DNA from 2 places in the Streptomyces fractus genome. Region 1 is predicted to be linked to the other one. Evidence: predicted binding sites of a transcription regulator. Region 1 holds the regulator's gene; the other holds the start of a gene.
What was found. The regulator HrcA, encoded in region 1, represses chaperone genes, less so after heat shock. The targets are predictions, from matches to a motif close to TTNGCACTCNGNNNNNCNGAGTGCNAA.
Positions count from the first base shown of each region.

Region 2: the regulator HrcA is predicted to act here: its motif matches at 2,535-2,561, upstream of groES (co-chaperone GroES).

Region 1 covers NZ_JBMYHI010000002.1:6,098,076-6,102,109, forward strand. Annotated here, with positions in the region: gene ACP4E5_RS29520 (DUF3097 domain-containing protein) at 1-497, opposite strand, end outside; gene ACP4E5_RS29525 (MBL fold metallo-hydrolase) at 532-1,272, opposite strand; gene hrcA (heat-inducible transcriptional repressor HrcA) at 1,416-2,432, shown strand; gene dnaJ (molecular chaperone DnaJ) at 2,433-3,569, shown strand; gene ACP4E5_RS29540 (nitronate monooxygenase) at 3,764-4,034, shown strand, end outside.
Region 2 covers NZ_JBMYHI010000002.1:3,974,948-3,978,981, reverse strand. Annotated here, with positions in the region: gene ACP4E5_RS19700 (class I SAM-dependent methyltransferase) at 1-787, opposite strand, end outside; gene ACP4E5_RS19695 (polysaccharide deacetylase family protein) at 870-1,826, shown strand; gene ACP4E5_RS19690 (polysaccharide deacetylase family protein) at 1,823-2,491, shown strand; gene groES (co-chaperone GroES) at 2,706-3,014, shown strand; gene groL (chaperonin GroEL) at 3,122-4,034, shown strand, end outside.

The sequences.
Region 1 (4,034 bases):
ACCCCGAGCCGCGCGTCCGGGCCCGGGGCGAACTCGGAGACGACCGCCGGGAGGTCGTCGACGCCCTCCAGGAACTCCACCGCCACGCCCTCGACGCGCAGGTCGTGGCCCCAGACCCGCTCGATGAGCTCGGCGTCGTGCTTGCCCTCCACGTAGATGCGGCCCGCTCGCGCCACCCGCGCGCGGGCACCGGGGACCGCCACCGAGCCGGACGCGCTGCGCAGGGGGCGGGTCGGGGCAGGGCCCGAGGGGCGTACGAGGGTGACGACCTTGCCGTCGATCATGAAGCCGCGCGGCTCCATCGGGAAGACCCGGAGCTTGCCGAAGCGGTCCTCCAGGGTCACTGTCGGCCCCTGCGCCGTCTTCTCGACCCGGATCACCGCTCCGCAGAAGCCCGTGCCGACCTCCTCGACGACGAGGTCCGGCTCGGCCGGGACCTCGGGAACCGGCTTGTTCCGCTTCCATGGGGGTGTCAGGTCGGCTGAGTACTGGCGCATTCGAGGGACGATAAGAGAAGTCGCAGGTCCCCGGCTACGACACGCCGAAACGTGTCGCCAATGTGGCGCGTTGCGCGCGGACGAACTCCGCATTCACCGTCGAACCGTGCCCCGGAACGTACACCGCGTCCTCGCCGCCGAGGTCGAGCAGCCGGTCGAGCGCGGCCGGCCAGTGGCGCGGCGCCGCGTCCGGGCCCGCCTGCGGCTCGCCCGACTCCTCGACGAGGTCGCCGCAGAAGACGATCTCCGGGCCGCCGGGGACGAGCACCGCCAGGTCGTGGCCGCTGTGCGCCGGCCCGATGTTGGCGAGCAGCACCGTCAGGCCGCCGCCCAGGTCGAGCGTCCACTCGCCGCACACCCGGTGCGGCGGGGTGACGAGGACGTCGACCGCCTCGGCCGCCGCGTCCGGGGCCAGCCCGTGCCGCACGGCGTCGGCGCGCAGTGCCTCGGCGCCGCGCGCGAACAGGGCGTCGATGCCCACCGCCCCGTACACCTCGACGCCCGCGAACGCGGCCGTGCCGAGCACGTGGTCGAAGTGCGGGTGGGTCAACGCGACATGGGTCACTCTTCGGTGTGCCCCGAGGAGCGTGCGGGCGTCGGCGCGCAGCCGGGCGCCTTCACGGAGTGAGGATCCGGTGTCGATCAAGAGCGCCGCATCTTCACCGACGACGAGGCCGCTCGTGCAGTCGAGCCCCGGCAACCGCACCCGCCCCACACCCGGCGCGAGCCCCTCCCAGCCCACCGAGTCCCAATCGATACGTCGTGCAAGCTCCATACCTGGACGCTAGCGCCCTTGCCGGGCCCGTACCCACCGGCCGTACACTGAGCCGGGGACGATTGGCACTCGCCCATAGGGAGTGCCAAAGCAGGAAGATCGCAAGCAACGATCGCGGCGGCTGTTTCTGGAGGTGTGCGCCGATGCTCAACGAACGCAGGCTCGAAGTGCTGCGCGCCATCGTTCAGGACTATGTCGGCACGGAGGAGCCCGTCGGCTCCAAGGCGCTCACCGAGCGGCACAAGCTCGGGGTCTCGCCGGCGACCGTGCGCAACGACATGGCGGCCCTGGAGGACGAGGGATTCATCGCCCAGCCGCACACCAGTGCCGGGCGGATCCCCACCGACAAGGGCTACCGCCTCTTCGTCGACAAGCTCACCGCCGTGAAGCCGATGGCCGCGCCCGAGCGGCGCGCCATCCAGAACTTCCTGGACGGCGCCGTCGATCTCGACGACGTCGTCGGACGCACCGTGCGGCTGCTCGCGCAGCTCACGCGGCAGGTGGCGATCGTCCAGTACCCGTCCCTGACCCGGTCCACCGTGCGCCATGTCGAGCTGCTCTCGCTCGCGCCCGCCCGTCTGATGCTCGTACTGATCACGGACACCGGGCGCGTGGAGCAGCGGATGATCGACTGCCCGGCACCGTTCGGCGAGTCGTCCCTTGCGGACCTGCGGGCCCGGCTGAACAGCCGCGTCGCGGGCCGCAGGTTCGCCGACGTGCCGCAGCTGGTGCAGGACCTGCCGGACGCCTTCGAGCAGGAGGACCGGGGCACGGTCTCCACGGTGCTCTCCACACTTCTGGAGACACTCGTCGAGGAGACCGAGGAGCGGCTGATGATCGGCGGAACCGCCAATCTCACTCGCTTCGGACATGATTTTCCCCTCACCATCCGGCCCGTTCTGGAAGCCTTGGAGGAGCAGGTCGTGCTCCTCAAGCTCCTTGGCGAGCTGGGAGATTCGGGCATGGCCGTACGGATCGGTCACGAGAACGCCCATGAGGGACTCAACTCCACGTCCGTCGTGTCGGTCGGCTACGGTTCGGGCGGCGAGGCAGTGGCCAAGCTCGGCGTGGTCGGACCGACCCGCATGGATTACCCGGGAACGATGGGAGCAGTACGCGCAGTGGCACGTTACGTCGGACAGATCCTGGCGGAGTCGTAAGTGGCCACGGACTACTACGCCGTACTCGGCGTGCGCCGCGACGCTTCCCAGGACGAGATCAAGAAGGCTTTTCGGAGGCTCGCCCGCGAGCTGCACCCGGACGTGAATCCGGATCCGAAGACCCAGGAGCGGTTCAAGGAGATCAACGCCGCCTACGAGGTGCTCTCCGACCCGCAGAAGAAGCAGGTCTACGACCTCGGGGGCGACCCCCTGTCGCAGTCCGGCGGAGGCGGGGCCGGCGGCTTCGGGCAGGGCGGGTTCGGGAACTTCTCGGACATCATGGATGCCTTCTTCGGCACGGCGTCGCAGCGCGGACCCCGGTCCCGTACGCGCCGTGGCCAGGACGCCATGATCCGGCTCGAGGTCGAGCTGGACGAGGCCGCCTTCGGCACCACCAAGGACATCCAGGTCGACACGGCTGTGGTCTGTACGACCTGCAGCGGTGAGGGCGCGGCGCCCGGGACCTCCGCGCAGACCTGCGACATGTGTCGCGGTCGCGGTGAGGTCTCGCAGGTGACGCGGTCCTTCCTCGGCCAGGTCATGACCTCGCGGCCGTGCCCGCAGTGCCAGGGCTTCGGGACCGTCGTCCCGACGCCGTGCCCGGAGTGCGCCGGCGACGGCCGCATCCGGTCGCGTCGCACGCTGACGGTGAAGATCCCGGCCGGTGTGGACAACGGCACGCGGATCCAGCTCGCGGGCGAGGGCGAGGTCGGCCCCGGCGGCGGCCCCGCCGGCGACCTCTACGTGGAGATCCACGAGCTCCCGCACCCGACCTTCCAGCGGCGCGGCGACGATCTGCACTGCACGGTCACGATCCCGATGACGGCGGCGGCCCTCGGCACGAAGGTGCCGCTGGAGACGCTCGACGGCACGGAGGAGATCGACATCCGGCCGGGCACGCAGTCCGGCCAGTCGGTTCCGCTGCACGGGCGTGGTGTCACGCATCTGCGGGGCGGCGGCCGTGGCGACCTCATCGTGCACGTCGAGGTCATGACGCCGCAGAAGCTGGACCCGGAGCAGGAGCGGGTGCTGCGCGAGCTGGCCAAGTTGCGTGGCGAGGAGCGGCCCACGGGGCAGTTCCAGCCGGGCCAGCAAGGTCTTTTCTCCCGGCTGAAGGACGCGTTCAACGGCCGTTGATGCCGCACCGGCGTTACGGCCTCGGGGCTCCGCCCCGGACCCCGCGCCTCAATCGCCGGCGGGGCTTGATTTGGTCGACCATCTCAAGCCCCTGCGGCGATTGAGCAGCGGGGTCCGGGGCGGAGCCCCGCGGCGTGTGGGGACGGGGGCCGGGTCGATTCGGCCGCCCGGAGGGGACGTGGCACGATGCGGTCATGTCCTCCGCACTGACCGATCTCTGCCCACTTCCGATCGTGCAGGCCCCCATGGCGGGCGGCGCCTCACACCCCGCGTTGGTCGCCGCCGTGGCCGAGGCGGGCGGGCTCGGGTTCCTCGCCGCCGGGTACAAAACGGCCGACGGGATGTACCAGGAGATCAAACAGCTGCGGGCGCTGACCGGCAGGCCTTTCGGCGTCAACCTCTTCATGCCGCAGACCGAGCACGCGGACCCGGCCACCGTCGAGGTGTACCGCAGCCAGCTCACCG
Region 2 (4,034 bases), 2.1 Mb from region 1:
CCAGCCGGCGCGCCCCCGGAAGCAGCGTCGCCCGCATCCGCCCCGGCTCCGTGCCGAACCACAGCACGGCCTCCTTCACATCGCCCCCGTCCGAGATCCACTCGGCGTCGGCCTCCGCGGGGATCGCCTCGTGCGGGATGCCGGGGGCGATCTTCAGCGCGGCGCGCGGCGCCTTGAGCGCGGCGGACACGGCCCAGGAGAGCGGAGGCGAGTACGCCTCGGGGTCGAAGATGCGGCCCCGGCCGCCCCTGCGCGCCGGGTCCACGAACACCGCGTCGTACGCGCTCGTGTCCACCTCGGTGACGTCCGCCTCGCGCACCTCGATGAGCCCGGCGAGCCCGAGCGCCTCGGCGTTCGCCCGCGCCACCGCGCACGTCAACGGGTCCCGGTCGACGGCAAGCACCCGGATCCCCGCGCGGGCGAGCGCGATCGCGTCGCCGCCGATGCCGCAGCACAGGTCGGCCACGGAGCGCACACCGAGCCGCTCGAAGGCGCCGGCCCGGTACGTCGCCACGCTCGTCCGCGTCGCCTGCTCGACCCCGTTCGGCGTGAAGTACATCCGGGCCGCGTCCTCGGCCCCGAACTTCGCCACCGCCCGCTGCCGCAGCCGCGCCTGGGCGAGCGCCGCGGAGACGAGCTCGGCCGGGTGCTCGCGGCGCAGCTTCGTGGCGAGGGCGAGCTCCTGGGCCGGATCGTGATCGCGCAGCTCGTCGAGCAGGGCCAGCCCCTCGGGGGCCAGGAGGGCGAAGAAGTCGTCGGGCGAAAGGGAGGAGCTCACCCGGTCCATTGTGGGCCAGGCGGGCGACGGTGCGCGCCAGGCGGCGGTGTCGGCCCAGGAACGGGCCCGTGAGCTGCCAGGATCCGGCGCCATGCAACTAGTACGACAAAACGAAAAAAGCGGCAGAAAGTTGGCCAGGAGGAGACGCGGCACCCGCCTCCTGGGCGCGCTGCTCGCCGCCTCCGCCCTCGCCACCGGATGCGCGGCCGGCGACGAAGCCGAGCGGGCCCCGGTGAAACCGGCCCCCGGCCAGCAGGCGCACAAGGGCCTCCAGGCGCCTCCCGCCCGCGCCCTCAACTCGTACGCGACCGAGCTGCGCGCCCAGCGGGCCGCACTCGTCGCGGCGACGAAGCGCTGGGGCCTCGCCGACGTGCCGCTGACCGCCCCGCGCCCGCCGGCGAAGAAGCCGGTCATCGAGGCGCGGACGGGCTTCGAGGTCGACGGCCAGAAGGAACTCGGCCTGCCGCCCGTGTTCACGACGGTCCCGACCAAGGACAAGGTCGTCTTCCTCACCATCGACGACGACTCCGAGAAGGACCCGCGGTTCCTGAAGATGATGAGCGAGCTGCGCATCCCGTACACCGCGTTCCTGACCGACTCCGAAGTCCGCCCGGAATACGGCTACTTCAAGAAGATGCAGGCCCGCGGTATCACCCTCAACAACCACACGCTCCACCACCCGTTCCTGCCCGGCCTGTCGTACGCGCGCCAGAAGCACGAGATCTGCGGCATGCAGGACGTCATCGAGAAGAAGTACGGCAAGCGGCCCACGCTCTTCCGCCCGCCGTTCGGCGACTACAACCAGGACACCCTGCGCGCCGCCAAGGCCTGCGGCATCGAGTACGCGCCGATCTGGAACGCCGAGGCGTTCGTGGACCGCATGGACTATCGCGAGTGGGACCGGAGCATCCATCCGGGCGACATCCTGCTCACGCACTTCAGGGGCCGCGAGGACTGGAAGGGCACGATGCCCGACATGATCCGCAACCTGATGAAGTACCTCACCGACAGGGGCTACGCGGTGGCGCGCCTGGAGGACTACCTGTGACACCGCGCGGGCCGTGGGCGCGGCCGCTCGGCCGCGCCCTGGCCGCCGTACTGCTCACCGCACTGTTCACCGCCCCACTCGCCGGGTGCGCACGGGAGGCCGCCCCGCCTCCGCGGCCCGCGGCGGGCGCCGGGGCGGCGGTCCCGCAGGTCCCGCCGGTCGTCTCCCGTGTCCCCACCCGCGACAAGGTGGTCTTCCTCGCGTACGAGGACGGGGTCGGGGCCGGGCGCGACCCCCGCTTCGTCGACCTGGTCCGCGACCGGCGCCTCCCGGTCTCGCTGTTCCTCGCGGGCCCGGGCGGGGGCAGCCTCGGCGAACTGAGCGCCCTGGGCGCCCGGGTGCAGAACCGCACCCTCACCCGGGCCCTGCTGCCCGGCCTCGGACACGTGGAGCAGCACGCCGAGATCTGCGGCCAGCGCGACCGCGTCGAGGCCCGATTCGGCGCGGCGCCGCGGCTGCTCCACCCGCCACGGGGCGCGTACGACGCGGACACGCTCCAGGCGGCGGCCGAGTGCGGCGTCGACGCGATCGTCCTGTGGCGCGGTCCTGCGGGGCGGCTGCGGCCCGGCGACATCCTCGGGGCCCGGGCGGAAACGACGCCGGGTCTCCTGCGCCGTATCGAGCGCGAGGGGTACGAGCCGGCGGCCCTGGAGGACTACCTGTGAGCCGCGCCGGAGCGGAGACCTGGGCAGGAAGTCTCGGAGTCGGTTAGCAGTCCGCTTGACCGAGTGCTAATCGCGGTCATAGTCTCGGCTCTGGCACTCACCACTGGAGAGTGCCAACAGCGACGGGCAGGTCCGGCACCCGCGACGACGGATCCACCTGGTCGCCACCCCAGACTGTTAACCCCGTGAGATCTCCGAAGGGGGAGACCGGATCGTGACGACCACCAGCTCCAAGGTTGCCATTAAGCCGCTCGAGGACCGCATTGTGGTCCAGCCGCTCGACGCCGAGCAGACCACGGCCTCTGGCCTGGTCATTCCGGACACCGCGAAGGAGAAGCCCCAGGAGGGCGCCGTCCTCGCCGTGGGCCCGGGCCGCTTCGAGAACGGCGAGCGCCTTCCGCTCGACGTCAAGGTCGGCGATGTCGTGCTGTACAGCAAGTACGGCGGCACCGAGGTGAAGTACAACGGCGACGAGTACCTCGTCCTCTCGGCTCGCGACGTGCTCGCGATCGTCGAGAAGTAATTCACCCAGCTTCACCGAAGCAGATGCTTTGAACCGCGCCCCTGGCCCCCGCTGAGAATGCCGGGTGCGAGGGGCGCGGTTCGTTTCGAGAGGACTGATTCAGCTCCATGGCGAAGATCCTGAAGTTCGACGAGGACGCCCGTCGCGCCCTCGAGCGCGGCGTCAACAAGCTTGCCGACACGGTCAAGGTGACGATCGGCCCCAAGGGCCGCAACGTCGTCATCGACAAGAAGTTCGGCGCCCCCACCATCACCAACGACGGTGTGACCATCGCCCGTGAGGTCGAGGTCGAGGACCCGTACGAGAACCTCGGCGCGCAGCTGGTGAAGGAGGTGGCGACCAAGACCAACGACATCGCGGGTGACGGTACGACCACCGCCACCGTCCTTGCCCAGGCCCTGGTCAAGGAAGGCCTGCGCAACGTTGCCGCCGGCGCCTCCCCGGCCGCCCTGAAGAAGGGCATCGACGCCGCGGTCAAGGCCGTGTCCGAGGACCTCCTCGCGACCGCCCGCCCGATCGACGAGAAGTCCGACATCGCCGCCGTCGCCGGTCTGTCCGCCCAGGACAACCAGGTCGGCGAGCTCATCGCCGAGGCGATGGACAAGGTCGGCAAGGACGGTGTCATCACCGTCGAGGAGTCCAACACCTTCGGCCTGGAGCTCGACTTCACCGAGGGCATGGCCTTCGACAAGGGCTACCTGTCCCCGTACTTCGTCACCGACCAGGAGCGTATGGAGGCCGTCCTCGACGACCCGTACATCCTGATCCACCAGGGCAAGATCGGCTCGATCCAGGACATGCTCCCGCTCCTGGAGAAGGTCATCCAGGCCGGTGGCTCCAAGCCGCTCCTGATCATCGCTGAGGACGTCGAGGGCGAGGCCCTGTCGACCCTGGTCGTGAACAAGATCCGTGGCACGTTCAACGCCGTGGCCGTGAAGGCCCCCGGCTTCGGCGACCGCCGCAAGGCGATGCTCCAGGACATGGCCACCCTCACCGGTGCCACCGTCATCGCCGAGGAGG